DNA from 2 places in the Pseudomonas sp. NUPR-002 genome. Region 1 is predicted to be linked to the other one. Evidence: predicted binding sites of a transcription regulator. Region 1 holds the regulator's gene; the other holds the start of a gene.
What was found. The regulator FliA, encoded in region 1, starts transcription of late flagellar genes. The targets are predictions, from matches to a motif close to CTAAAGTTTNNNNNNNNNNNGCCGNTAA.
Positions count from the first base shown of each region.

Region 1 (14,434 bases):
CGATCATCGGCCCGGTCGCCCTGGGTGGTTTCCTGTTTTCCGGCAGCTTGCTGGAGCCCAAATTCAGCCGCATGAACCCTATGGCCGGGATCAAGCGGATGTTCTCGGTCAATGCCCTGTCCGAGTTGCTCAAAGCGCTGGCCAAGTTTTTCATGATTCTGATCGTCGCCCTGGTGGTGCTCTCGGCAGACCGCGACGACCTGCTGGCGATTGCCAACGAGCCGTTGGATCAAGCGATCATCCATGGTGTCCAGGTGGTGGGTTGGAGTGCCTTGTGGATGGCCGCCGGGCTGCTGTTGATCGCGGCGATCGACGTGCCGATCCAGCTGTGGCAAACGCATCAGAAAATGCTGATGACCAAGCAGGAAATTCGCGATGAATACAAAGACAGCGAGGGTAAACCGGAGGTCAAGCAGCGCATCAGGCAGCTGCAGCGCGACGCTTCGCAGCGCAGGATGATGGCGGCGATTCCCGATGCCGACGTCATCATCACCAACCCGACGCACTACGCCGTAGCGCTCAAGTACGACCCGGAGAAGGGCGGTGCGCCGTTGTTGCTGGCCAAAGGTGCCGACTTCATCGCCCTGAAAATCCGCGAAATTGCCAACGAGCACAAGATCCAGGTGCTGGAATCGCCGGCGTTGGCGCGGTCGATCTACTACTCCACCGAGCTTGAGCAAGAAATCCCCGCAGGCCTGTACCTGGCGGTGGCCCAGGTATTGGCCTACGTCTACCAGATCCGCCAATACCGCGCGGGCAAAGGCAAGCCGCCGGAGCCGCTCAAAGACCTGCCGATCCCTCCCGACCTGCAGCACGACTAACGCCTGTAGGAGCGGGCTTGCCCCGCGAGGCGTACCGACTGACACACCGCCATCGCGGGGCAAGCCCGCTCCCACCGGGCAAAAACACTGTATTTCGCAAAGTTGGAAAGCTTCTTGCAAAGGCAGCGCTGCGCGCGTCAAACGCGTCAAAGTTTTGCTTGAGCTAGACGAGGAATACCGGTGGATCGCTCTCAGTTAATCAACAGTGCCCGTAACAACCTGGCCGGTTTAGGTCGGGGGAATCTGGGTGTGCCGCTGTTGTTGCTGGTGCTGCTGGCAATGATGATGTTGCCGATCCCGCCGTTCCTGCTCGATGTGTTTTTTACCTTCAACATTGCCTTGTCGATTGTGGTGTTGTTGGTCTGTGTTTACGCCCTGCGCCCCCTCGATTTCGCTGCGTTCCCGACCATTTTGCTGGTAGCGACGCTATTGCGCCTGGCCCTGAACGTGGCCTCCACGCGGGTGGTGATGCTCCACGGTCACGACGGTCACGCTGCCGCCGGTAAGGTGATTCAGGCCTTCGGCGAGGTGGTGATCGGCGGTAACTACGTGGTCGGTATCGTGGTATTCGCCATTTTGATGATCATCAACTTTGTGGTGGTGACCAAGGGTGCCGGGCGTATTTCCGAGGTGAGCGCGCGTTTCACCCTCGATGCGATGCCCGGTAAACAGATGGCCATCGACGCCGACCTCAACGCCGGCTTGATCGATCAGGCCCAGGCCAAGGCGCGTCGTACCGAGGTGGCGTCTGAGGCCGAGTTCTACGGTTCGATGGACGGTGCCAGCAAGTTCGTCCGCGGTGATGCCATCGCTGGCCTGTTGATTCTGTTCATCAACCTGATCGGCGGCATTCTGGTCGGTATGTTCCAGCACAACATGAACTTTGCCGACGCCGGCAAAGTGTATGCCTTGCTGGCGATTGGTGACGGTTTGGTGGCGCAACTGCCATCACTGCTGCTGTCCACCGCCGCAGCGATCATGGTGACCCGTGCTTCTGGCTCCGAAGAGATGGGCCAGCAAATCAATCGGCAGATGTTCGAGTCACCTAAAGCGCTGGCAGTGTCGGCGGGCGTGATGATCGTCATGGGCCTGGTGCCAGGCATGCCGCATATCGCCTTCCTGAGCCTGGGTGCGTTGGCCGGTGGCGGCGCTTATCTGCTGTGGCGCAAGCAGCAACAGGCCAAGATCAAGGCGCAGGAAGAGGTGCAGCGTCAGCAGGACCTGCTCCCCTCGCCGCAGCGGGCCATCGATACCAAGGAACTGGGCTGGGACGACGTGACGCCGATCGACATGATCGGCCTGGAAGTCGGTTACCGGCTGATTCCGCTGGTTGACCGCAACCAGGGTGGGCAGTTGCTGGCGCGAATCAAGGGGGTGCGCAAGAAGCTCTCCCAGGACCTGGGCTTTCTCATGCCGACGGTGCACATCCGCGACAACCTCGACCTGGCGCCCAGTGCCTATCGCCTGACCCTGATGGGGGTAATTTTGGCCGAGGCCGAGATTTATCCGGACCGCGAGTTGGCGATCAACCCGGGGCAGGTCTTCGGTACCCTCAACGGCATCGCCGCACGTGATCCGGCCTTTGGCCTGGAGGCAGTGTGGATCGACGTCAATCAGCGCAGCCAGGCGCAGTCGCTGGGCTACACCGTGGTGGACGCCAGTACCGTGGTTGCCACCCACTTGAACCAGATTCTGCACAAGCACTGCCATGAGCTGATCGGCCATGAAGAAGTGCAGCAGTTGCTACAGGTGCTGGCCAAGGCCTCGCCGAAACTTGCCGAAGAGTTGGTGCCGGGCGTCATTACATTGTCAGGCCTGCTCAAGGTCCTGCAGGCGTTGCTCGCCGAGCAAGTGCCGGTGCGTGACATTCGCAGCATTGCCGAGGCTATCGCCAACAATCCGGCCAAGAGTCAAGATACCGCCGCGCTGGTCGCAGTGGTGCGCGTCGGATTGTGTCGCGCAATCGTGCAAAGCATTGTTGGCGTTGAGTCCGAGCTGCCTGTGATCACCCTTGAGCCAAGGTTGGAACAGATTTTGCTCAATAGTCTGCAAAGGGCCGGGCAAGGTCAGGAAGACGGTGTTCTTCTTGAACCGAGCATGGCTGAAAAGCTTCAGCGTTCGTTGATCGAGGCTGCCCAGCGTCAAGAGATGCAGGGGCAACCGGCGATCCTGCTGGTCGCAGGACCAGTGCGGGCAATGCTGTCGCGCTTCGGCCGCCTGGCTGTACCGAATTTGCATGTTTTGGCGTATCAGGAAATACCTGACAACAAGCAAGTTACCATCGTTGCCACAGTAGGCCCCAACGGCTGAGGTAGTGGGTTATGCAAGTTAAGCGTTTTTTCGCCGCCGATATGCGTCAGGCCATGAAGCTGGTTCGAGATGAGCTGGGGGCTGATGCCGCCATCATCGGTAACCGACGGATTGCTGGCGGTGTCGAGCTGACGGCTGCGCTGGACTACAAGCTGTCCGCCCTGGCGCCACGGGTTCCGAACGTCGAGCTCGAAGATGAGCTGCGCAAGACCCAGTCGCGGATAGTCACGGCACAGGCCGAGCTCAGCAGCCGCTCCGAGAGCGAGGAAGGCAACCGTCAACTGTTTGCCGGTTTGCCGCTGACCGCTTCCGAGCCACTGGTCGAGCCACAGGTTGAAGCGCCTGCGGCCCCGGTGGCTGCAGCCGCTGCGCCGGTTGACCCGCGTCTGTTCGATGCCATGCGCAGCGAACTGACTGGCCTGCGCGAGTTACTCGAAGTTCAGCTGGGCTCGTTGGCCTGGAGCCAGTTGCAGGGCAACCAGCCACAGCAAGCCAACCTCTGGCGGCGTTTGCAACGCATTGGTCTGTCTGCGCCGATCGCGCGCGAGCTGCTGGACCTTACCGCGGGCATCGAAGAGCCGCGTCATGCCTGGCGCATGCTGCTCGCGCACCTGGCGCGGCGTATCGATGTGCCAGAGATCGAGCCGATCGAAGAAGGTGGCGTGATTGCCATGGTCGGCCCGGCGGGCATGGGCAAGACCACTACGCTGGCCAAGCTGGCAGCGCGCTACGTACTCAAATACGGCGCGCAGAACCTGGCACTGGTGAGCATGGACAGTTTCCGTATCGGTGCCCAGGAACAATTGAAAACCCTGGGGCGCATCCTCAATGTCTCGGTGACCCATGTCGACCCGGGGCAATCGCTGGCGCAGGCACTGGACCCACTGCTGCGCAAGCGCGTGGTGCTGATCGATACCGCCGGTCTGCAAGCCAGCGATCCGGCTTTGCGGATGCAGCTGGAAACCCTTGCCGGACGCGGTATTGCGTCTAAAAATTATCTGGTGCTGGCGACCACCAGCCAGAAGCAGGTGCTGACGGCCGCTTATCACAGCTACAAACGCTGTGGGCTGGCCGGGTGCATCCTGACCAAGCTTGATGAAACGGCCAGCCTCGGGGAAGTCCTGAGCTTGGCGATCAGTCACGAACTGCCTGTGGCCTATCTAACCGATGGTCCGCGCATTCCTGACGACCTGCACCTGCCGCGCCGCCACCAGTTGGTTAGCCGCGCAGTGAGTGTGCAGATGCAAGACGAGCCCAGCGAAGAGGCGATGGCCGATATGTTCGCTGATCTCTACCACAGCCCCGGCAAGCGAGTTGGCTGAGGTGATTGTGAAGACGTTGCAAAGTATCTGCATTGATGGACTGCCAGGCATTTTTCAGGTGTTGAAAGCGCAGCCGGTCATGTGGCCTCGGTCTAAGCAAGACAAGGTAATAAGCAAACATGGGTAGCATGCATCCCGTACAGGTGATCGCCGTAACCGGCGGTAAAGGTGGCGTCGGCAAGACCAATGTGTCGGTGAATTTGTCATTGGCGCTGGCAGAGCTTGGCCGTCGGGTCATGCTGCTCGATGCCGACCTGGGCCTGGCCAACGTCGACGTTCTCCTGGGACTGACGCCCAAGCGCACCCTGGCCGACGTCATCGAAGGCCGTTGCGAGCTGCGCGACGTGCTGCTGCAGGGGCCCGGCGGTGTACGCATCGTGCCGGCGGCCTCGGGCACGCAGAGCATGGTGCACCTGGCGCCTGCCCAACATGCCGGCCTGATCCAGGCGTTCAGCGAGATCGGCGACAACCTCGATGTGCTGGTGATCGATACCGCTGCGGGTATTGGTGACTCGGTAGTCAGTTTTGTCCGTGCGGCGCAAGAGGTGCTGTTGGTGGTGTGCGATGAGCCCACCTCGATCACCGACGCCTATGCGCTGATCAAGCTGCTCAACCGCGATTACGGTATGAATCGTTTCCGCGTGCTGGCGAACATGGCGCAGAGCCCTCAGGAAGGGCGCAACCTGTTCGCCAAGTTGACCAAGGTCACGGATCGCTTCCTTGACGTCGCCCTACAATACGTCGGCGCGGTGCCTTACGACGAATGCGTACGCAAGGCGGTGCAGAAGCAGCGAGCGGTCTATGAAGCCTTTCCGCGTTCCAAGTGCGCGTTGGCATTCAAGGCCATTGCTCAGAAGGTCGATACCTGGCCGCTGCCAGCCAACCCGCGTGGTCATCTGGAGTTTTTTGTCGAGCGCCTGGTGCAACCGACAAGCGCGGGACCGGTGCTATGAACGCCAGCGGCTATCGGATGTACAGCAAGGCTTCGCGCGATGGCCAGTATGAGTTGATCGAGCGTTACGCACCGTTGGTCAAGCGTATCGCCTATCACTTGCTGGCACGCTTGCCGGCCAGTGTGCAGGTGGAAGATCTGATCCAGGCCGGCATGATCGGCTTGCTCGAAGTCAGCAACAAATACGACGCGAGCAAGGGTGCCAGTTTCGAGACCTACGCCGGTATCCGCATCCGCGGGGCAATGTTGGACGAAGTACGTAAAGGGGACTGGGCACCGCGTTCGGTTCACCGCAATACCCGCATGGTCAGCGACGCGATTCGTGCAATTGAAGCAAAAACCGGCCGTGACGCTAAAGATCACGAAGTTGCTGCCGAACTTCAATTGAGTCTCGATGATTACTACGGGATTTTGAATGACACCTTGGGCAGTCGCCTGTTCAGTTTCGACGACCTGTTGCAGGACGGCGAACATGAAGGACTGCACGAGGACGGCGCCAGTGTCCAGCTCGAGCCTTCGCGCGATCTGGAAGACGAACGCTTTCAGGCGGCGCTGGCCGATGCCATCGCCAACTTGCCTGAACGTGAGCGTCTGGTGCTGGCGCTGTACTACGACGAAGAGCTGAACCTCAAGGAAATCGGTGAGGTCCTGGGGGTCAGCGAATCGCGCGTCAGCCAGTTGCACAGTCAGTGCGCGGCGCGTTTGCGCAGTCGCCTGGGGGAATGGCGGGCGCGTTGAACGCAGGTTCAATGCAGTCGCGAAATGTAGTGCCCGAATTGATTGAATGCGCGTTCAGCGCTGAACGCGTTAAAGACTGCTTGGAGGTCTAATTGAACAAAGACATGAAAATCCTCATCGTCGACGATTTTTCGACGATGCGGCGGATCATCAAGAACCTGTTGCGTGACCTGGGCTTCACCAATACCCAGGAAGCGGATGACGGCAACACTGCACTGCCGATGCTCGAAAGCGGCCATTTCGATTTCCTCGTCACCGACTGGAACATGCCAGGCATGTCGGGTATCGACCTGCTGCGCAAAGTGCGTGCCGACGAGCGCCTCAAGCACCTGCCAGTGCTGATGGTGACTGCCGAAGCCAAGCGCGAGCAAATCATCGAAGCCGCCCAGGCCGGTGTGAATGGCTACGTGGTCAAGCCGTTCACCGCGCAAGTGCTGAAAGAAAAGATCGAGAAGATCTTCGAGCGCGTCAACAGCTAAGACACGCCACGGGGGCGCTATGGAGCAAACACATTCATCACTGGACGGCTTCGAGTCGACACTGAAGAAGCACGCTCACGAACTGGTCGACAGTCTTGAGCGCGGCAAATTCGGCGACGCGGTGCAACTGATCCATCAGCTGAACCAGACCCGTGACCGTGGCCTGTACCAGGAAGTCGGCAAGCTCACGCGAGAGCTGCACAGCGCGATCGTCAGCTTCCAGATCGACCCGCAAATGCCGCAGGCCGAGGAAGTCTCGCAGATCACCGATGCCACCGAGCGCCTGTCCTATGTGGTCAAGCTGACCGAAGGGGCGGCCAACCGCACGATGGATCTGGTTGAGGAAAGCACCCCGGTGCTGCATGAGCTCAGCGATGAAGCCCGTGACCTGCGCACCGACTGGCAGCGATTCTTGCGCCGCGAAGTGGCGGCCCCGGAGTTCCGCGAGCTGATGCACCGCATCGACCGTTTCCTGGAACGTAGCGAGGAGGGTAGCCGCAAGGTCGCCGGTCACCTCAATGACATTCTCCTGGCACAGGACTATCAGGACCTGACCGGGCAGGTGATCAAGCGTGTTACCGCGCTGGTCACCGAAGTAGAAAGCAATCTGCTCAAGCTTGTGCTGATGGCCAGTCAAGTCGACCGCTTTGCCGGTATCGAACATGACCACCAGCAGCTGCGCGCTGAGAAAGATCAAGAAAAACATCCGACTCGGGGTGAAGGTCCGCAGATTCATGCCGATAAGCGTGAAGACGTTGTGTCCGGTCAGGACGATGTCGACGATCTGCTGTCCAGCCTGGGTTTTTAGGGAGCACGTTTAATGAGCTTCGGCGCCGATGAAGAGATCCTTCAGGATTTTCTGGTAGAAGCCGGCGAGATTCTTGAGCAACTGTCCGAGCAACTGGTCGAGCTGGAAAGCCGTCCGGATGATGCCGATCTGCTCAATGCAATCTTTCGCGGTTTTCACACTGTAAAAGGGGGCGCCGGCTTCCTCCAGCTCAACGAGCTGGTGGAGTGCTGCCACATCGCCGAAAACGTCTTCGACATCCTGCGCAAGGGTGAGCGTCGCGTTGATGCGGAACTGATGGACGTGGTGCTGGAGGCCCTGGACACGGTCAACAGCATGTTCGGTCAGGTGCGTGAGCGTAGCGACATCACCCCGGCTACGCCTGAGTTGCTGGCGGCGCTGTCGCGTCTGGCCGAGCCTGCTGCTGCTGCCGAACAAGCACCAGCGCCCGAACCTGAACCGGTCGTTGAAGCTCAAGCTAGCACCGACATTACCGACACCGAATTCGAGCAACTGCTGGACTCGCTCAATGCGGTCAAGGCCGAAGCCGAAGCTCAGGTGCAGGCGCCTGAAGCGGCCAGTGACGAAATCACCGACGCCGAGTTCGAGTCGCTGCTCGATCAGTTGCATGGCAAGGGCCAGTTCGCGCCCGACAGCATCAGCGCAGCGGCACCCGCGCAGGAGGCGCCGCAAGGCGCTACCGACGAAATCACCGATGCCGAGTTTGAAGCGCTGCTGGATCAACTGCATGGCAAGGGCAACTTTGCCGTCGATGCCCTGCCAGGTGCAACTGCGCCCGCCGCGGCTGCCGCTCCCGCGCCTGAGGCGACGTCGGGCGATCATATTTCCGAGCATGAATTCGAAGCCTTGCTCGATGAACTGCACGGTAAAGGCAAGTTCACCCCCGACAGCGTTGCCCCGGCGGCTGTTGCCGTAGCTCCGGCTGCCGCTGTTGTCGCTGCCAAGCCTGCGGCAGCACCAGCGCCTGCACCTGCTGCCAAACCAGCTGCTGCACCGGCCAAGGCTGCGGCGCCTGCGCGGCAAGCCCCTGCGGCGGCCGACAAACACGCGGTCAGCGAAACGGAAACCACCGTACGCGTCGACACTGCGCGCCTGGACGAGATCATGAACATGGTCGGCGAACTGGTGCTGGTGCGTAACCGTCTGGTGCGCCTGGGCCTGAACAGCGGCGATGAGGCCATGTCCAAGGCGGTATCGAACCTGGATGTAGTGACCGCCGACCTGCAGACCGCGGTGATGAAAACCCGTATGCAGCCGATCAAGAAGGTCTTCGGGCGCTTCCCGCGCCTGGTTCGCGACCTGGCCCGGCAGCTGAAAAAAGAGATCAACCTGGAGCTGGTCGGTGAAGAAACCGACCTCGACAAGAACCTCGTCGAGGCCCTGGCCGACCCGCTGGTGCACTTGGTGCGCAACGCCGTCGACCACGGTGTCGAAACCCCGGAAGAGCGTGAAGCCGCAGGCAAGCCGCGTGGCGGCAAAGTGGTGCTGTCGGCCGAGCAGGAAGGCGACCACATCCTCTTGTCGATCTCCGATGATGGCAAGGGCATGGACGCTAACGTCCTGCGCGCCATCGCGGTCAAGCGCGGGGTGATGGACAAAGACGCCGCCGACCGTCTCAGCGAAACCGAATGCTACAACCTGATTTTCGCCCCGGGTTTCTCGACCAAAACCGAGATTTCCGACGTGTCCGGCCGCGGCGTGGGCATGGACGTGGTGAAAACCAAAATCTCCCAGCTCAACGGCTCGATCAATATCTATTCGACCAAGGGCCTGGGCTCGAAGATCGTCATCAAGGTGCCGCTGACCCTGGCGATCATGCCGACCCTGATGGTGATGCTGGGCAACCAGGCATTCGCCTTCCCGCTGGTCAACGTCAACGAAATCTTCCACCTGGACCTGTCGCGCACCAACGTGGTCGACGGCCAGGAGGTGGTGATCGTGCGCGACAAAGCCTTGCCGCTGTTCTACCTCAAGCGCTGGCTGGTCAGTTCCGCCGCTCATGAAGAGCAACGCGAAGGGCACGTGGTGATCCTTTCGGTGGGCACCCAGCGGATCGGCTTTGTCGTCGATCAACTGGTGGGCCAGGAAGAAGTGGTCATCAAACCGCTGGGCAAGATGCTCCAGGGCACGCCAGGCATGTCGGGTGCCACCATTACCGGTGACGGGCGCATTGCGCTGATCCTCGACGTGCCGAGCATGCTCAAGCGTTACGCCGCCCGGCGTATTTGATTCTGGTGGCGCGGCTTGCACGCCGCGCCCCCTAATGGAGTGTTTATGGCAGTCAAGGTCCTGGTGGTGGATGATTCCGGTTTCTTCCGCCGCCGTGTCTCGGAAATTCTTTCAGCGGACCCGACTATTCAGGTCGTCGGTACCGCGACCAACGGCAAGGAAGCGATCGACCAGGCACTGTCGCTCAAGCCCGATGTCATCACCATGGACTACGAAATGCCCATGATGGATGGCATCACCGCTGTACGTCACATCATGCAGCGCTGCCCGACCCCGGTGTTGATGTTCTCCTCGCTGACCCATGAAGGCGCGCGGGTGACCCTCGACGCCCTGGATGCCGGTGCGGTCGATTACCTGCCGAAAAACTTCGAAGACATCTCGCGCAATCCGGAGAAGGTCAAACAAATGCTGTGCGAAAAGGTGCATACCATTTCGCGCAGTAACCGCCGTCTGGGCAGCTATGCCGCCCCTGCGCCGCAACCGGCAGCGGCGGCTCAGCCAAGCGTCAGTAGCCTGGGCAGCAGCGCTGCACCTCGTGCGGCAGCGCCGGTTCGCGCGGCAGCTGTGGCCAGTTCGCCAGCGCCCAAGCGCAAGCCTTACAAACTGGTGGCCATTGGCACCTCGACCGGCGGCCCGGTGGCGCTGCAGCGGGTGCTGACGCAACTGCCTGCCAGTTTTCCGGCACCTATCGTGCTGATTCAGCATATGCCGGCGGCGTTCACCAAGGCCTTTGCCGAGCGTTTGGACAAGCTGTGCAAGATCCGCGTCAAAGAGGCCGAAGACGGTGACATGCTGCGTCCTGGTCTGGCGCTGCTGGCCCCGGGTGGCAAGCAGATGATGATTGATGGTCGCGGTGCGGTGAAGATTCTGCCGGGCGACGAGCGTTTGAATTACAAGCCGTGTGTGGATATCACCTTCGGCTCGGCGGCCAAGTCCTATGGCGACAAGGTGCTCTCGGTGGTGCTGACCGGCATGGGCGCCGACGGCCGTGAAGGCGCACGCCTGCTCAAGCAGGGCGGCAGCACGGTGTGGGCTCAGGATGAAGCCAGTTGCGTGATCTATGGCATGCCGATGGCGATCGTCAAAGCCAACCTTGCCGATGCGGTGTACAGCCTCGATGAAATCGGCAAGCACCTGGTTGAGGCGTGCGTCTGATGGATGTTTTGAGCTTAATCGGCATCATCCTGGCGTTTGTCGCGATTGTCGGCGGCAACTACCTTGAGGGTGGTCACCTGTCGGCACTGATCAACGGCCCGGCGGCCTTGATCGTACTGGGCGGTACCCTGGCGGCGGCGTTGCTGCAGTCGCCGATGAGCGCCTTCAAGCGTGCCTTGCAGATTGTCCGCTGGATCATCTTTCCGCCGCGCATCGACCTCGCTGGCGGTATCGATCGGGTGGTCAACTGGAGCCTGACGGCGCGCAAGGAAGGCTTGCTGGGCCTGGAAGGTGTCGCTGATGCCGAGCCGGACCCTTACGCCCGCAAAGGCCTGCAACTGCTGGTTGATGGTGCCGAGCCGGAAGCCATTCGCAGCATTCTGGAAGTGGATTTCTACACCCAGGAAGGCCGTGACATCCAGGCGGCCAAGGTGTTCGAGTGCATGGGCGGCTATGCCCCGACCATCGGCATCATCGGTGCGGTCATGGGCCTGATTCATGTCATGGGCAACCTCGCCGATCCTTCGCAGCTGGGCAACGGTATCGCCGTGGCATTCGTGGCCACCATCTACGGTGTGGCCAGTGCCAACCTGATCCTGCTGCCGATTGCCAACAAGCTCAAGGCGCTGGCCATGCGTCAGTCGCGTTACCGGGAAATGCTCCTGGAAGGGCTGCTGTCGATTGCCGAAGGTGAGAACCCACGCTCGATCGAGCTGAAGCTTCAGGGCTTCATGGAGTAATACATGGCCCGCCGTCGACAACCCGAGGAACACGAAAACCACGAACGCTGGCTGGTGTCCTACGCCGACTTCATCACCTTGCTGTTCGCCTTTTTCGTGGTCATGTACTCGATTTCCTCGATCAATGAGGGCAAGTACAAGATCCTCTCCCAGGCCCTGATCGGGGTGTTCAACGACCCTGAGAAAAGCATGCGGCCGATCCCCATCGGTGAAGAACGGCCACTGACCGTCAAACCGGCCGAGCCGCTGATCAAAGACAGCGATCAGGTCGATGCGGGGCTGGCGCAAACCAGCAGTGACCCGCTGAAAACCATCACCGATGATGTGCGCGATGCCTTTGGCGACCTGATCAAATCTGACCAGATGACGGTGCGTGGCAACGAGCTGTGGGTTGAAATCGAGCTCAACTCCGCGCTGCTGTTTGGCAGTGGTGATGCGATGCCCAGCGATGTGGCGTTCAACATCATCGAAAAGGTCGCCAACATTCTCAAGCCCTTCGCCAACCCGGTACACGTCGAAGGCTTTACCGATGACTTGCCGATCCGCACGGCGCAGTACCCGACCAACTGGGAGCTGTCTTCGGCGCGTGCCGCCAGCATCGTCCGCCTGCTGGCCATGCAAGGGGTCAACCCGGCGCGCATGGCCTCGGTTGGCTACGGCGAGTTCCAGCCGATTGCCAGCAACGCCAGCGCAGAGGGCCGCGCACGCAACCGGCGGGTGGTGCTGGTGATTTCCCGTAACCTGGAAGTGCGCCGCAGCCTGACCGGTACCGGCAGTGCCAATGCCACGCCGGATGCGGCAATGCAGCGGGCTGGCACACAAACTGCACCGCCAGCGGTATCACCGACGGTGGGGGGCAATCGCGTCAATCCTCCGTCACCGACCCTATAACCGTTCCCGGTGGGGCAGGTTGTCATACCGGGAGGAAGCAACGTAATGAGAGTCTGGGCAGTAGCCAATCAAAAAGGTGGCGTCGGTAAGACCACCACATCCATCGCCCTGGCCGGTTTGCTGGCCGAAGCGGGCAAGCGCGTGGTTGTGGTTGACCTTGACCCGCACGGCTCGATGACCAGCTACTTCGGGCACAATCCGGACACCCTGGAACACAGCAGCTACGACCTGTTTCTGCACAAAGGCGCGGTGCCGGAAGGCCTGCCCGGTCAGCTGCTGCTGCCCACCAGTGATGAAAACATCTCGCTGTTGCCTTCGAGCACGGCGTTGGCGGTGCTTGAACGCCAGTCACCCGGGCAAAGCGGGCTGGGCCTGGTGATCGCCAAGTCTCTGGCGCAGCTGTGGCAGGATTTCGACTACGCCATCATCGACAGCCCGCCCTTGCTCGGTGTGCTGATGGTCAACGCCCTGGCGGCCAGCCAGCAGTTGGTGATTCCGGTGCAAACCGAATACCTGGCGGTCAAGGGCCTGGAGCGCATGGTCAGTACCCTGGCGATGGTCAACCGCTCGCGCAAGCAGGCGCTGCCTTACCACATCGTGCCGACCCTGTTCGACCGCCGCACCCAGGCCTCCATGGGCACCTTGCGGGTGCTGCGCGATGCTTACCCAGAGAACATCTGGCAAGGCTATATCCCGGTTGATACGCGCTTGCGCGATGCCAGCCGGGCGGGCCTGACGCCGTCGCAGTTCGATGGCAAGAGCCGCGGTGTAGTCGCCTACCGGGCGCTGCTCAAGCACCTGCTGTCGCACAACCTTGCCCAGCAGGTGGCCTGATGAACCGTCCGCACACGCTTGCCTCCGGCCCGCAACTGGCGCTGCAGTCGTACCTCGATGGCTTGCTGCACGAGGCCACAGAAGACGTCGAGCTGGCTGAGCCGACGGTCGAGATCGATGACTTTCAGGCTGCCGTGCTCGAGGAGCAGGCCCGTGATGCCCAGGTCGCCCAGACGCAACGGCCGGTCGTGGTGGCGCTAGCGCCATTGCCGTTCGCCGAGCCTGCGCCTGTGGTGTTGCCCGCGATCCTGCCGGTGCGCCTGCCTGAGCCCGAACCTGAACCTGAACCTGCCACCATTGAGGTGCTGGCCGAGTCGCCAGAACCGATTGAGCCTCTGGTACAGGTACACCTGCCGCCAGCCGCCAATCAGCCGCCGCAAACCGTTGACGGGCGCCCGGCCTGGGCGGCCGAGCCGTTTGAATGTTTGCTGTTCGACGTCGCCGGTCTGACCCTCGCGGTGCCACTGGTATGCCTGGGTTCGATCTATTCACTGGCCGGTCATGAGCTGACACCGCTGTTCGGCCAGCCCGACTGGTTTCTGGGCATCCTGCCGAGCCAGAGCGGCAACCTGAAAGTGCTGGATACCGCGCGTTGGGTCATGCCCGACCGCTACCGCGACGATTTCCGTCAGGGCCTGCAGTACGTGATTTCGGTGCAGGGTTATGAATGGGGGCTGGCGGTGCATCAGGTCAGCCGATCGCTGCGCCTGGACCCCAACGAGATCAAATGGCGAAGCCAGCGTGGCCAGCGACCCTGGCTGGCTGGCACGGTCATCGAACACATGTGCGCGTTGCTCGACGTTGCCGAGCTGGCCGAGTTGATCGCCAGCGGCGCCGTCAAGCAACTGCACGTCAGCCAAAAATAATCGGTCGCAACTGCGATCGCACAGAGCACGCCGCCGAAGGCGGTTTTTGAGGGATAGGGGAATGAAAAAGTCGTCTGCGCAAGGTTCCGAAGATCCGATCCTGCAGTGGGTAACCTTCAAACTGGACAATGAGTCCTACGGCATCAATGTCATGCAGGTGCAGGAAGTGCTGCGCTATACCGAGATCGCCCCGGTCCCGGGTGCGCCAAGCTACGTGCTGGGCATTATCAACCTGCGTGGCAACGTGGTCACCGTGATCGACACCCGTCAGCGTTTTGGCCTGATGTCC
Region 1 is NZ_CM150476.1:4,509,676-4,524,109, reverse strand. Features, by position in the region: gene flhB (flagellar biosynthesis protein FlhB) at 1-821, shown strand, start outside; gene flhA (flagellar biosynthesis protein FlhA) at 1,002-3,131, shown strand; gene flhF (flagellar biosynthesis protein FlhF) at 3,143-4,453, shown strand; gene fleN (flagellar synthesis regulator FleN) at 4,573-5,406, shown strand; gene fliA (RNA polymerase sigma factor FliA) at 5,403-6,143, shown strand; gene ACVWSC_RS20635 (chemotaxis response regulator CheY) at 6,248-6,622, shown strand; gene ACVWSC_RS20630 (protein phosphatase CheZ) at 6,642-7,430, shown strand; gene ACVWSC_RS20625 (chemotaxis protein CheA) at 7,443-9,659, shown strand; gene ACVWSC_RS20620 (protein-glutamate methylesterase/protein-glutamine glutaminase) at 9,705-10,814, shown strand; gene ACVWSC_RS20615 (flagellar motor protein) at 10,814-11,554, shown strand; gene motD (flagellar motor protein MotD) at 11,558-12,445, shown strand; gene ACVWSC_RS20605 (ParA family protein) at 12,491-13,279, shown strand; gene ACVWSC_RS20600 (CheW domain-containing protein) at 13,279-14,145, shown strand; gene ACVWSC_RS20595 (chemotaxis protein CheW) at 14,207-14,434, shown strand, end outside.

Region 2 (15,503 bases), 1.2 Mb from region 1:
TGGCTCGGGGTGGCCAGCTTGGCCGCCTCGTTGGCGTTGGAGATAAAACCGGTTTCAACCAGAATCGAGGGGATGTCTGGCGATTTGAGCACCATGAATCCGGCCTGCTCGACCCGACGCTTGTGCAGCGAGGTGACCCGACCCATGTTGCCCAGTACTTTCTGCCCGACGTTGAGGCTGGAACTGAGCGATGCGGTCATCGACAGGTCGAGCAACACGCCCGCGAGCATGCGGTCCTTGTCATCGAGGCTGACGTTACCGGCACCACCGATCAGGTCCGAACGGTTTTCACTGTCGGCCAGCCAGCGCGCGGTTTCCGAGGTGGCACCACGATCGGAGAGGGCGAACACCGAGGCACCAAAGGCCGCTTTCGACGGCGCAGCGTCGGCGTGAATCGAAATGAACAGGTCGGCGCCCTTCTTGCGGGCGATCTCCGTACGTTTGCGCAACGGAATGAAATAGTCACCGGTACGCGTCAGCTCGGCACGGAAGCCTTTTTCGCTGTTGATCTGGCGCTGCAACTCTTTGGCAATCGACAGCACGATGTCTTTTTCATGCTGGCCCTTGGAGCCGGAAGCGCCCGGGTCTTCGCCACCATGGCCTGCATCGATGGCGATGACGATGTCACGCTTGCCGCTAGGCACAGGGGTCAGCTTGATGGCTGGCTGCGCAGGCGTGACCGGCACGGCAGGCGTGGTGGCCACTGGCGGTGTTGGCGGCGGCGAAACCGCGTCGGCCGCCTGGTCGTACAGATCGACAACCAAACGATTGCCGTACTGGGCGTTCGGCGCCAGGGTGAAGCTCTTGGGCGTCACCGACTTGCTCAGGTCAATCACCACGCGCAGGTCGGTAGGCGTGCGCTGGGCCGAGCGCACACTGGTAATCGGGGTGTTGGAGGTAGACACCGACAGCGGTGCAGCCAGGGTCGCGCCATTGATGTCGATAACCAGGCGGTCCGGGGCACTCAGGGTAAAGACGCTGTGCTGGACAGGCCCTGAAAGGTCAAACACCAGACGCGTGTTATCCGGTGCTCGCCATAAACGCACACTTTTAACTTGCGTGACGGCCCAAGCATCAACAGTTACCGCCGTAAGCAGCAATCCTACGACCGCAACCAGCGCGCGAATGCGCATACCTATCCCCATTTTCTATTTGAATTCCAAGGCCAGAGCGGCACACCAGGCTTCGCCACGTGCCCCCTGCGGCGACAGGTTCAGCGAACGACCGCTCGCCTGGGGGCTTATGGTAATGGTCAGGTCGGGCTTTGGCAAAACACCTGCCCCCTTTTGGGGCCACTCGAACAGGCACAAGGCGTCATCTTCGAAGTAATCGCGAATACCGAGAAACTCCAGCTCTTCAGGATCGACCAAGCGGTAGAGGTCGAAGTGGAAGGCGCGGATGTCGCCGATTTCATAGGGCTCAACCACAGTAAAGGTAGGGCTTTTGACCGCCCCCTTGTGCCCCAGACCACGGATAATGCCCCGCGACAGGGTGGTTTTGCCCGCCCCCAGGTCGCCTTCCAGAAAAATCACGCCGTGACCTTTTGTCACTTCGGCGATACGGGTCCCGAAGCGGACCATGGCCTCTTCATCGGCCAAAAACAGGGTTACACCTGACACGCTGAATGCTCCTCCAATAAATGACGAATGGCCGGAACCAGATCACTGGCCGCCAAGCCCCGACCCTGCGCGCCTAGACGCTCTCCGGCACAGGCATGCAACCAGACCCCCAGGCATGCGGCGTCCCACGCCGACAGGCCTTGCGCCAGAAGCGCCCCAAGCACGCCGCTGAGCACATCACCCAGCCCTGCTCCCGCCATGGCGGGGTGACCGCGATCACACAAACGCAGTTGCCCGCTCGGGTCGGCCACCAGGGTGCCCGCGCCTTTGAGCACACATATGACCGCGTATTTGCGTGCCAGTTTGCGCGCCGCCCCGGCACGATCGGCCTGCACTGCTTCGGTAGACATGCCCAGCAAGCGTGCAGCTTCGCCTGGATGCGGGGTCATGATCGAGCCCGAAGCGATCGGCAGCGGCTCCCGTGCCAGCAGGTTCAAGGCATCAGCGTCCCACACCTGTGGAGCCGCAGCGTTGACCACTGCCGACAATAAGCTGCGGCCCCAGGCGGCCTGGCCAAGACCAGGCCCTACCACCAGCACCGATGCCCGCTCAAGTGGCGTCATCAACTGATTGGCCGAATGCACGCCCAGGCACATCACCTCGGGCAATCGAGCCAGCGCCGCAGGCACGTGCTCGCTGCGGGTGGCCAGCGAAACCAGCCCGGCGCCACAGCGTAACGCCGCTTCGGCACTGAGCATGACCGCCCCGCCAGTGCCACGATCACCGCCGACCACCAGCACATGGCCAAAGTCACCTTTCTGCGCTGCCCACGGGCGTGGCGCAAGTGCAGTCAATGCGCGACTGCTAAGGGTTTGTGGCTGGTTTGCCGAGTGTTTGGTCTGAGGCATGGGTCAAAGGCTCCGATGTCTGGCAGAATTATACGCACCTGAGTCTGCGTTGCCTTATTTCCCATGTCCGCTTCTATCCCCGATCTTCCTGTACTGGCCCAATCGATCAAGGATTGGGGCAAAGAGCTCGGCTTTGCCCATGTCGGCATTGCCGGGGTGGATCTGGCCGAGCACGAACAACACCTGGAACGCTGGCTGCAAGCCGGCTACCACGGTGAAATGGACTACATGGGGGCCCACGGCAGCAAGCGCTCACACCCCGACCAACTGGTACCGGGCACGCTGCGCGTGGTGTCGTTGCGCATGGACTACTTGCCAGGCGACACGCGCATGGCCCAGCAACTGGCCCAGCCGGAAAAAGCCTACATCTCCCGTTATGCCCTGGGACGCGATTACCACAAGCTGGTGCGCAAGCGCGTCCAGCACCTGGCCGAGCGCATTCAGAAAGAAATTGGCCCGTTCGGCTTTCGCGCCTTCGTCGACAGCGCCCCGGTGCTGGAAAAGGCCATCGCCGAACAGGCCGGCCTTGGCTGGATCGGCAAAAACACCCTACTGCTCAACCGCAAGGCTGGCAGCTACTTCTTCCTCGCCGAGCTGTTCGTCGACTTGCCGCTGCCGGTCGACCCGCCCCAGACCAGCGAACACTGTGGCCGTTGCAGCGCCTGCCTGGACATCTGCCCCACCCAAGCCTTTGTCGGGCCCTATGTGCTGGACGCCAGACGCTGCATTTCCTACCTGACCATCGAATTGAAAAGCGCCATTCCCGAAGAGTTGCGCGCCCTGATCGGCAACCGGGTATTCGGCTGCGATGACTGTCAGATCGTCTGCCCGTGGAACCGCTTTGCCCGGCCCACCGCCGAGAACGACTTCAAGCCCCGGCACAACCTCGACAGTGCCGACCTGGCGGAACTGTTCATGTGGGACGAACAGACGTTTCTCGACAGCACCGAAGGCTCACCGCTGCGCCGTGCCGGTTATGAGCGCTGGTTGCGCAACCTGGCGGTAGGGCTGGGGAATGCGCCGTCGACCATTCAAGTGCTGGAGGCACTCAAAGCACGCCTGGACTATCCGTCGGAGTTGGTGCGAGAGCATGTGCAGTGGGCATTGGCGCAGCATTCATCGCGGGGCAAGCCCGCCCCCACACACCCTACCGGTGGGAGCGGGCTTGCCCCGCGATGATGCTCAATGCTCGTCGTTGTAATGAAACTTCGGCATTTCCCAATGGAAGCGAATGGCCAACAGGCGCAGCAGGAAACCACCAAACAAGGTCAGTAAAATCGCCTGTTCACTGGGCACATTGAAGTGCACGCAGCCCAGGTAAAACCAGGCTGCAGCAAAGGATACGCTGGCGTATAGCTCGCGCCGGAAGATCAGCGGAATATCGTTACAGAATATATCGCGAAGAATCCCGCCAAATACCCCAGTGATTACCCCACTGATCGAGGCCACCAACATACCCTGGCCCATTTCCAGCGCAGTCATGCAACCGATCAAGGTAAACGCCACCAGGCCCAGCGCATCGAGCACCAGGAACAACGAACGCAAGTGACGCATCAAGGGTGCGATGAAAATGGTCATCAGCGCGGCGAAGCTGGTCAGCACCAGGTATTCAGGGTGTTTCACCCAAGTCAGCGGGTAATGCCCAAGCAACACGTCGCGCACCGAGCCGCCGCCCAATGCGGTAATGCAGGCGATCAACACCACGCCAAACCAATCCATGCCGCGACGCCCGGCAGACAGCGCGCCAGTCATGGCTTCAGCGGTGATAGCAATGAGGTAGAGCATCAACAACATGGTGCGGATCCGTGCAAGGGGGCGCGCAGTCTAACCAGTTGCCTCAAGCACCAAAAGGGGGCGCCGCACGGATTGTCTGTACAAGCGTGCGGCGACACGATCAGAACTTGATGAAGTGCTCACGGTAGTGGCGAAGTTCATTGATCGATTCGCGGATGTCATCCAGCGCCAGGTGAGTACCACCCTTCTTGAAGCTGTCACGCACTTCAGGTGCCCAGCGCGCTGCCAGCTCTTTGAGGGTCGAGACATCCAGGTTGCGGTAGTGGAAGTAGTTTTCCAGGCCACGCATGTGACGGTAGAGGAAGCGTCGATCCTGGCAGATGCTGTTGCCGCAGATCGGCGACTTACCCTTAGGCACCCACTGTTCGAGGAAGGCGATGGTCTGGGCCTCGGCCTCGGCCATGCTGACCTTGCTGTCCTTGACCCGCTGCGTCAGGCCGGAAGCACCGTGGGTACGGGTGTTCCACTCGTCCATGCGCGCCAGCACTTCATCGCTATGGTGAATGGCTATCACCGGGCCTTCGGCCAGGGTGTTGAGGTCGCTGTCGGTAACAATAGTGGCCATTTCGATGATGACATCGTGGTCCGGATCCAGACCGGTCATTTCCAGGTCGATCCAGATCAGGTTCTGTGGGTTCTGCATGATTCTGCTCCTCGGTAGGTGCGCAGTTTAGCCTAGTGGAGCGTGCTAAACTCCTCGCCGTTTAATAATGCATGTCTCACACGGAACCTTCATGGCCAAACGCCAGCTCAATCGCCGCCAGAACTGGCGGATCGAAAAAATCCAGGGTGAACGCGCTGCCCGCGCCGCCAAACGCGAACAACAGACCCTGAAGGAGCTCGAAGGCGGCGACCTGGGCCCCGAGCAACTGGGCTTGGTCATTGCCCACTTTGGCGTGCAGGTCGAAGTCGAGGCACAGGACGGTGATGACGCCGGCCAAGTATTCCGCTGCCACTTGCGCGCCAACCTGCCAGCACTGGTCACCGGTGACCGTGTGGTCTGGCGTGCCGGCAACCAGGGCATCGGCGTTATCGTTGCGCAGATGCCGCGTAACACCGAACTGTGCCGCCCCGACAGCCGTGGCCAGCTCAAGCCGGTTGCCGCCAACGTCGACCTGATCGTGATCGTCTTCGCTCCGGCGCCAGAACCTCACGCCAATCTGATCGACCGCTATCTGGTGGCCGCTGAGCATGCTGGTATTCGCCCCCTGTTGCTGCTCAACAAAGCCGACCTGATCAACGAACAGAACGCCCCGGCGCTCAATGCGTTGCTGGCGGTGTACCGGCAACTGGGCTATCCCGTGCTGGAGGTTTCAGCCCACCACGGTGATGGCATGCAGCAGCTGCAAGCGCAGCTGGACGGCCATATCAGCGTCTTCGTCGGGCAATCGGGGGTCGGCAAATCGTCGCTGGTCAACAGCCTGCTGCCCGATGTGCAGACCCGCGTTGGCGACCTCTCGGAGTGGTCCGGCCAGGGCACGCACACCACCACCACTGCACGCCTGTACCACTTCCCCGGCGGCGGTGAGCTGATCGACTCTCCAGGTATTCGTGAGTTCGGTCTTGTCCACGTCAGTCGCGCCGACGTCGAAGCAGGCTTTATCGAATTCAGCGACTTGCTCGGCACCTGCCGCTTCCGCGACTGCAAGCACGACCGCGAACCTGGCTGCGCTCTGCTCAAGGCCTTGGAAGACGGGCGCATCCAGCAGCAGCGCATGAACAGCTACCGCTCGATCCTTGCCAGCTTGCCGCAAGACAGCTACTGATCGCCTGGGTGAGGCTTACCGCGAGCCTCACCCTGCGGCTCTGTAGGACAAGCTTGTGGGAAAAGTTACCCAGCAAAGCAGGACCCTTCCTTAAATATCGTGGTCCCTTGCTGTCATAGCGGCTTTCATTGATTGTCACCTTTCAGGTTCGCCACCACGAAGCGAATCATCGCCATACCCTGCGTATGAAAGGACTCAACAATGACAATTCGATCCTTGCTCATCCACTGCCCTGCCTGCACACCCGGAGGGCTTGCCTGATGCCTGTCGTTATCAGCTATCGCCACCCACAACGCCTTGATGCCTACGTGATCAGCGAACGTCTGAAACTTGAAGGCATTGCCACCCACCTGGACCTGTTCGACGGCGACGCCGGGCAGACGGCCGACGATATCAGCGGCGTGCTGTGCAGCAACATTCGCAGCTGTACCCACCTGATCACCGTGCTTTCTCAGGACAACGCCGAAACCTGGTGGGTGCCTTTTCAGCTCGGTGCTGCCACCCTCAGCAATCGCCGCATCTCGCTGTATCACTGCGCAGAGAGCCCCTTGCCGGACTACCTCGACAAGTGGCCGGTCATGAGTGTGAGGGCGCACCTGGACCTGTTCGTTCTTGCTTACCACGACGAGCAGACCTTCAACCGCGCCATTGCCCGAGACGAGAGCGACGCCGACGCCTTGAACCGCCTGAACGCCGGTTTCTTCCATGCCGACCTGAAGGCCAAGATCCGCCGTGGATTTTGAGCCACCCCAGATAACACAACGCCCGTGGGCATCGCTGCACACGGGCGTTGTGTTCTGAGCGCAGGATTACTCCTTGCTCTCGTCCATCTTCAATACGCCATCCTCGAAGATATTCAGCTTCTGACGCAACTCACGGGGCTGCATCGGTTCGGCCTCGGGTGCCGCTGGAGCCGGAGCAGCAGGCGCGGGTGCATTGGCACCTGGCGCTGCACCTTCCGGCGCCGCAGGCTGAGGCTGCTCACCTTCAATGGTGCGCTGGGCCTTTTTGGTCAGGACAATAATGTCGATACGGCGGTTGACCGGATTGAACGGGTTGGCCCGGTCAAACAGTGATGACGAGGCATAACCCACCACCCGCGCCACCTGATCGTCCGGATAACCTCCCGCTACCAGGGCGCGGCGTGCCGCGTTGGCACGGTTGGCCGACAACTCCCAGTTACCGAAATCACCAGTACCGGCGTATGGCTTGGCATCGGTATGGCCGCTGATGCTGATCTTGTTCGGCACCGCCTTGATGGTATCGGCCATGGCCAGCAAGATATCTTCGAAGTAAGGCTGCAAGCGGGCGCTGCCCAGATCGAACATTGGCCGGTTTTCCGCATCCATGATCTGGATGCGCAAGCCATCCTGGGTGATTTCGAAGAGGATCTGATCCTTGAACTTCTGCAGTTGCGGGTTCTCTTCGACCTTGTTCTGCAACTCTTGCAAAAGCAACTCAAGGCGCTCGCGCTCAACTTGCTCAGCCATGCTCTCAACCTTGTCCTGATCCAGCTGAATGCTGGTATCGGGTGTCGGTTCAGACTTCACTTCCGGGTTGATGGTTTTTTCCGGAGCGAGCTGCGGCGAGCCGCCCAGGTCAATAATGTAGGGCGTGCCGCTTTCAGAAAAACCGATCGGGTCTTTGAAGTAGCCGGCGATAGCGATCTTCTGTTCCGGCGTGGCCGTGGACATCAGCCAGAGCACCAGGAAGAACGCCATCATCGCCGTGGCGAAGTCGGCGAAGGCGATTTTCCAGGCACCACCGTGGTGGCCGTCGCCAAAGCGCTTGACGCGCTTGACGATAATGGGCTGATTGTTCTCCATGACTTAGCGACCGCGAACCGCTTGTTCCAGCTCGGCGAAGCTCGGACGGTGGCCTGGGTACAGCACCTTGCGCCCGAATTCCACGGCCAGCGACGGTGGCATGCCGGAAGCCGAGGCCACCAGCGAAGCCTTGATGGCTTCGTAAACGTTGAGCTCTTCCTTGGCGTCCTGACGCAGGCAGGTAGCCAGCGGGCCGAAGAAGCCATAGGCCGCCAGAATACCGAAGAAGGTACCTACCAGCGCCGCACCCACGTGCAGGCCGATGGACTTCTGGTCGCCGTCACCCAGCGAGGCCATGGTCACCACGATACCCAGTACCGCCGCGACAATACCGAAACCTGGCATACCGTCAGCGATGCCTGTCACCGCATGGGAGGGGTGCTCAAGCTCTTCCTTCATGCTCAGCAGCTCCATGTCGAACAGGCCTTCAAGCTCATGCGGAGCCATGTTGCCGGTGGACATGATGCGCAGGTAATCGCAAATGAACGCGGTCATGCGCTCATCGCCCAGCACTGCAGGGTATTTGGCAAAAATCGGACTGGCAGCGGCGTCTTCGATATCGGCTTCGATCGCCATCATGCCTTCACGCCGGCTTTTGTTGAGGATCTCGTAAACCAACCCGAGCACCTCGATATAGAAGGTGTGGGTAAAGCGCGTACCAAACATTTTCAGCGACTTTTTGATTACATGCATGGTCATGTAACCAGGGTTCGCCTGCAAAAACGCACCAAAGGCCGCACCACCGATAATCAGCACCTCAAAAGGCTGGATCAGTGCAGCAATTTTGCCGTGGGACAGAACATATCCGCCGAGCACACTCGCGAATACGACGATGATGCCGATAATTTTAGCCATAGATTGAAAGCACTTACTGTCGTGGTCAGGGTCGTGGGCGGAAGTTAATAAAACTCTTCTTCTACTTATCGGCAGATCTGCGCCAGACTATAGTCAGTCAAGGCGAAAAGCCAGTTCGGCCCCCTCAGCATGCCAATTGAAACCATCGTGCCAGATCAAACACCAAAAACACTCGATGCCTGGGTCAAACTTCTCGATAGCGTACGACTGCCTGTTCCCCAGGCCAGTTACGAGCGCGTCAACGCCGCCATTGCCGACAGCCGCCGCTCACTGCGTGATATCGCGGAGATAATGCAGAGCAGCCCAAGCCTGGTGCTCAGCGTGATGCGCGAGGCCAACCATCACACCAACTCCAGTATTGGCGAGCCGGCCGAAAGCCTTGAAATAGCCCTGAACCGTCTGGGCCTGGCGCGCACAGCAGCGCTGCTGGAACGTTTGCCTGCGCTCCCAGAAGCCGACATTTCACCAGCCCTGCGCCAGTTGCAACTGGTCAGTCAGCACGCCAGCCAGCAAGCCAATGGCCTGTTCGCCAGCCGTCTGGCGCGACTCTGGCAGGAAATCCACTGGGGCAGCCTGTTGTTTCTGTCACCACTGTGGCCTTTGGCCCTGACTTACCCCAAGCACATTGAGGCGTGGGAACTGCGGGTGGTACACAAAGGTGAGTCGGCACAACAGGTAGAACTGGAGTTGTTTGGCGTACGGGTGCTGAGCTTGTGCAAGGCACTGGCCGAACACTGGCGCCTGCCGGATTGGGTCACTCGCGGCTACCACCTGCTGCAGGATGAACAACGCTTTCTGGCCCAGGCGCTGCACATCGCTCGCGAACAAAACAGCCTGCGCCAGCAACAACACCTGGACGAACACCCGCACCTGCGCCGCTGGTTCAATCAACCGGCCAACACCGTACTGCTGGCCAACGGCCTGGCGCTGGCGGCGCAAGTGGGCTGGACCAGCCCTCACGTTCGGCGCTGGCAACTATTGATCAGTCTGTATCTGCAGGTTGGCGTAGACGATGTTCAACAATTAACGCACCAGCAAGCGGCAAGCAGCGCTCGCCAGCATGCATGCAAGGATCTGTTTCACCCGGCCGAAGCGTTGCTCTGGCCCTGGCAACAACGCCGCCGTCACCCTGGGCAGATCGCACCGCCACCGCCCTCGGCCCAGGCGTTGGGCACCTGGCGCAAGCTCTGTGCCGAACTGCTGACTGAGCCCAGCCCCTTCAGCAACGCCATCCACCTGGCCACCCTGGCGCGTGATGCCCTGGTAGCCTGCGGCATGCAGCGGGTCGTACTGCTGATGACCGATAAATCACTGACGCAGTTGCGGGTGCAACAACTGGCTGGCGTACCGACAGAGGCGTCGAGCCTGGTGTTAGCCATCGAGCACAGCAAACTGCTCCAGCGCTTGATGAGCAGTGCCGCGCAGTTACGCCTGACACCCGAAAACCATGCGCAATTTTCCGCCCTGCTGCCGCCGCAGCTTCGCGCGCTGTTTCGCAGCGAGCACGTCTTGCTGCGCTCACTGTCGAGCAATGGTCGGGTGGTGATGCTGGTCATTGCCGATCAAGACGCCAAGCCGCTGACCGACATCAGCGTGCAGGCCTTCGGCAAAACCGCGCAATGTATCGAACGAGCCTTGACCGCCTTCAGCAACCGCAGCGCCTGACCCATGCGCTACAATCGCCACCCCTGCTCTACTCTGGAGACTCTGGATGACTGACTTTTCTGGCTTGCCCCTGGTAATCGAGCCGGCTGACCTGCAAGCCCGGCTGGATGTACCCGAGTTGATCCTGGTAGACCTGACCAGTGCCAATCGCTATGGCAGCGGTCATGTTCCAGGGGCACGCTTCGTTGACCCCAAGCGCACGCAATTGGGCCAACCACCGGCACCGGGCCTGCTTCCGGCCAAGGCCGATCTGGAAAAACTGTTCGCCGAACTCGGCCACAACGCCAACGCGGTGTATGTGGTGTACGACGACGAAGGTGGCGGCTGGGCCGGGCGCTTTATCTGGCTGCTGGATGTCATCGGCCACACGCGCTACCACTACCTCAACGGTGGCGCACAAGCGTGGCCGGCCAGCACCCTGAGCACCGACGTACCGGCGCCTGCCAACGCTACGGTCCAGCTGACCCTGCACGAAGAACCCACGGCCACCCGTGAATACCTGCAAAGCCGCCTCGGCGCTGCCGACCTGGCGATCTGGGACGCCCGCAGCCCGGCGGAATACCGCGGCGACAAAGTGCTGGCGGCCAAAGGCGGGCACATCCCCGGCGCGGTCAACTTCGAGTGGACTGCCGGCATGGACATGAACGACGCCCTGCGCATTCGTAAAGACATGCCACAGATTCTCGAGAATCTGGGCATCAGCAAAGACAAGGAAGTGGTCACCCACTGCCAGACTCACCACCGCTCCGGCTTTACCTACCTGGTGGCCAAGCATCTGGGCTACCCTCGGGTCAAAGCCTATGCCGGATCCTGGGGCGAATGGGGCAACCACCCCGATACCCCTGTAGAAGTTTAAGGAAACCTAATGAAATCCCGTTTGTTCATCATCAGTCAGTACCTGCTGCCTCACCACTTGCTGTCACGTCTGGCCGGCTGCGTTGCCGAATGCCGCGTGCGCTGGTTCAAGAATGCCTTCACCAGCTGGTTCGCTAAGCGCTTCCAAGTTGATATGTCCCAGGCCCTGGTTGAAGACCTGACCGCCTACGAGCACTTCAACGCCTTCTTCACCCGCGCGTTGAAGCCGGGCGCACGCCCGCTCGACGAGACCCCGGGCGCCATCGTCTGCCCGGCCGACGGTGCGGTCAGCCAACTGGGTGCGATCGAACACGGTCGCATCTTCCAGGCCAAAGGTCATAGCTTCAGCGCCCTTGAGCTGCTGGGCGGCGATCCGGCCAATGCGGCACCGTTCATGGGCGGCGAGTTTGCCACCATCTACCTGTCACCCAAGGACTACCACCGCGTGCACATGCCGCTGGCCGGTACCTTGCGTGAAATGATCTACGTGCCGGGTCGGCTGTTCTCGGTCAACAAGACCACCGCCGAAAACGTACCGGAGCTGTTCGCCCGCAACGAGCGTGTGGTGTGCCTGTTCGATACCGAGCGCGGGCCAATGGCCGTGGTGCTGGTTGGTGCAATGATCGTGGCCTCGATCGAAACCGTCTGGGCCGGCCTGGTGACGCCACCTAAGCGTGAACTGAAGACCTTCCGCTACGACGAAGCCAGCCGCGCGCCGATCCACCTGGAAAAAGGTGCGGAACTGGGCCGCTTCAAGCTGGGTTCGACGGCTGTCGTACTGTTTGGACCGGAGCAGGTCAAATGGGCTGAAGAGCTCGGTGCCGGCTCGGTGGTGAGCATGGGCCAACGCCTGGCGTTGCCAGCCCAGGCTTGATGCTGCTGTAGGTGGGAGCAACTGGCTTGCTCCCACCATAAGCCCCTTTAGCTGCGGCCGTCGCGATCGCGGAAGCCCAGCAGGTACAGCACGCCGTCCAGGCCCAAGGTCGAAATCGCCTGTTTGGCCGATTGTTTGACCAACGGCTTGGCACGGAACGCTACACCCAGACCGGCGATTGCCAGCATCGGCAAGTCGTTGGCGCCGTCACCCACGGCAATGGTCTGCTCCATCTGCAAACCTTCCTTGCGCGCCAGCTCAGCCAGCAGATCGGCCTTGCGCTGCGCATCAACGATTGGCTCTACCGCGACACCGGTAACCTTGCCATCAACCACTTCCAGCTCGTTGGCAAACACGTAGTCGATGCCCAGTTTGGCTTGCAACTGCTTGGCGAAGTAGGTGAAGCCGCCCGACAAAATCGCGGTTTTGTAGCCCAAGCGCTTGAGCTCGGCGAACAGCGTTTCGGCACCTTCGGTCAGGCGCAGCGAAGCACCAATTTCGTCGAGCACATTGACGTCCAGACCCTTGAGCAACGCCAGACGCTCCTTGAAGCTGGCACGAAAATCCAGCTCGCCACGCATGGCCCGCTCGGTAATTTCCGAAACTTGCTCACCAACCCCGGCTGCTTTGGCCAGTTCGTCGATCACTTCCGCTTCGATCAGCGTCGAGTCCATGTCGAACACCGCCAGACGACGGTTGCGACGGAACAGCGAGTCTTGCTGGAAGGCGATATCAACGTTCAGCTCTTGCGCCACACTGAGGAACTCAGCACGCAGCGCCTGCGGATCAGCCGGTTCACCACGGACCGAGAACTCGATGCAGCCTTTGCCCTGCTCAACCGGGGTATCCAGCGCCACACGGCCGGAAAGACGATCGATGTGATCGATGTTCAGCCCGTACTGGGCCGTGATGGAGCTGACCCGTTGCAGTTGCTCGGCAGTCACTTTGCGCGTGAGCAAGGTAACGATGTGACGCGCCTTGCCCTGGCCCTCGACCCAGCTTTGGTAGTCTGCTTCGGACACCGGCGTGAAACGGACCTGTTGGTCGAGTTCGTAGCCCGCAAACAGAATATTCTTCAGTACCGATGAAGCCTTTTCGGTATCCGGGATTTCCACCAGGATGCCAAAGGACAGCGTGTCATGAATCACCGCCTGACCGATGTCGAGGATGTTCACACCACCCTGGGCCAGAACGCCAGTGATGGCCGCAGTAAGACCCGGACGGTCTTCACCAGTGATGTTAATCAGAACGATTTCGCGCAAAACGGGCTCCGACTCGTGGAAAAAAACCACATTCTACCGACTTTCGGTGACCATCGGGCGCAGCCGATACTTTGCCGGTCCTTGAGCGCTCGCTATACTGCGCAGCAACTTCTCCGACATAAAGAGCCGCGCTCTGTGAACCGGCCCACGCCCGTTAAGACCGACAACTTCTTCCTGCTGATTTTCCGTGCCCTGCGCCACCGTCGTGTGCCGCTAGCGCTGCGCATCGCCTGCCATAACGTGCTGCTGGTTGCACTGGCACTGGTGATTTACGCCTGCGTGATGGGTTTGCAGTTCAAGCAGGCCATGCATGATCAGGCCGACGCCCTGGGCCAGAGCCTGACCACGCAAACCGCAACCTCGGCAACCGAGCTGCTGGTGTCCAACGACATCCTCAGCCTCAACGTGCTGCTGGGCAACCTGGTGAAGAACCCGCTGGTGGCCCATGCTGCCATCTACAGCGTCGATAACCGGATTCTTGCCGAGGCCGGCCAGCGCCCGAAGAACGGCCTGCTGGGTGAGGCTGAAGGCCTGTACCAGACCAACATCACCTTCCAGGACGTGACCGCCGGCAAGCTGCGCATCAGCCTGGACATGACCGAGTTCCAGCAGCCACTGACCATCAGCTTGCAGAGCATGGGCATCCTCGCCGGCATCCTGCTGGCGTTGGCCTTGGCCATGAGCTTGCGCCTCGGGCGCTTCATCTCGACGCCGCTGCTGCAATTGCGCGTCTGGCTGCGTGACATCAACGAGTACACCCCGGCAACTGATCGTCAGGATGAAATCGGTGACCTGGCGCGTCAGCTGCATACCCGCTTTGCCCCACCGCCCCGGGAAGTCGAGCCAGAGCCCGAAGAACTGGACGAAGACGAGCCCGAATTCGAAGTGCGCAACCTGCGTGATCCGAGCTTCGACGAAGCGCCTGCGGTGGCCAAAATCAGCAAACCTGTCACCGCCGACGATGAAAGTGATGACGCGTTTGCCGACCTGATCGATGTCGAAGACGACAGTGCGCCACGCCCTGTGGCCCTGCCGGTCAAGCGCGAACCCCAGGCCAGCGCTGTACTGGCCGTGCAACTGGGCTCCCAGGAGCAACTGCGCCGCCTGCCTCGTGCACGCCTGACCGAGCTGCTGGAACGCTACCGTGACTGCCTCGACCAAGCGGCATCACTGTACGAAAGCGAAGTGCACACCCTCAACGACGGCAGCACCCTGCTGTTGTTCCACAGCCAGGACAGCGGCGAGGATTACCTCACCAATGCCATCTGCTGTGGCGAACTGTTGCGGGCGCTGGGGCATGCCCTGCAAATCGAAGTGGCCGACAGCGGTATCACCTTGCAACTTCAACTAGGCCTGGCGCTGGGTGAAGACTTGCAGGGTCTGAGTCAGATCGATCTGCTGCTGACCGAGAAGGCCCAGGACGCCCTGGCCCTGTCGCAGCACAGCCGCAACCTGTTGCTGGTTGAGCGCAAGATCAGTGACGACGCTCTGATCCGCCAACGCGCCCGTATTCGCCCGATTGCCAGCCCTGAAGGCGCGAGCTGCGTTGAACGCCTGATGGAACCTTACCCGTCGATGCTGGAGCGCCAGCTGGCGCGCATGCACGAGCGCCGGGTCAAGACCTGATCAACCGCTGCAGGAGCGGGCTTGCTGTGGGAGCGGGCTTGCCCCGCGATAGCGATCTGCCAGTCACATCGTATCGCGGGGCAAGCCCGCTCCTACACCGGCCACAAAAAAGCCCGCATCGTTGCGGGCTTTTTGTTTAGAAGCGGAACACTTCCAGATCGGTACGAATCGGTGTTGCCAATGGAATCTTCGGCTTCTCCGGTTCTTTACGTACTTGCACCGGCGCCGCCTTTCTCGGTGTTTCTTCAACCAACGGTGGCTGGTTGGCGAGGGGCTTGAGGGCAACACTCAGCTGTTCAGCAAGCTTTTGCAGCAATTGACCCTGGGCCTGAACCTGGGCTGCGGCGCTGCCTTCGTGCTGCTGCTCAAGGTGAACGATACGGTTGTCCCGCACCTGGCCACGACGATCGAGCAAACGCCATTGCGCGTCGAGAATCGCCGGCTGGTTGGCACCAGAGTCCAGGCGGGTGATCGACAACAGTACCTGCACATCCGGCGTGAAACCGGTATTGC
Region 2 is NZ_CM150476.1:5,716,262-5,731,764, forward strand. Features, by position in the region: gene ACVWSC_RS26345 (N-acetylmuramoyl-L-alanine amidase) at 1-1,145, opposite strand, end outside; gene tsaE (tRNA (adenosine(37)-N6)-threonylcarbamoyltransferase complex ATPase subunit type 1 TsaE) at 1,149-1,619, opposite strand; gene ACVWSC_RS26355 (NAD(P)H-hydrate dehydratase) at 1,607-2,467, opposite strand; gene queG (tRNA epoxyqueuosine(34) reductase QueG) at 2,531-3,646, shown strand; gene ACVWSC_RS26365 (trimeric intracellular cation channel family protein) at 3,650-4,261, opposite strand; gene orn (oligoribonuclease) at 4,362-4,904, opposite strand; gene rsgA (small ribosomal subunit biogenesis GTPase RsgA) at 4,996-6,027, shown strand; gene ACVWSC_RS26380 (molecular chaperone Tir) at 6,288-6,770, shown strand; gene motB (flagellar motor protein MotB) at 6,837-7,853, opposite strand; gene motA (flagellar motor stator protein MotA) at 7,857-8,708, opposite strand; gene ACVWSC_RS26395 (HDOD domain-containing protein) at 8,838-10,373, shown strand; gene ACVWSC_RS26400 (rhodanese-like domain-containing protein) at 10,420-11,229, shown strand; gene asd (archaetidylserine decarboxylase) at 11,239-12,102, shown strand; gene serB (phosphoserine phosphatase SerB) at 12,150-13,364, opposite strand; gene ACVWSC_RS26415 (histidine kinase) at 13,500-14,990, shown strand; gene ACVWSC_RS26420 (PqiC family protein) at 15,127-15,503, opposite strand, start outside.
Region 2: motA (flagellar motor stator protein MotA) is a predicted target of FliA. The motif match lies at 8,774-8,801, and genes of this name have one in related genera.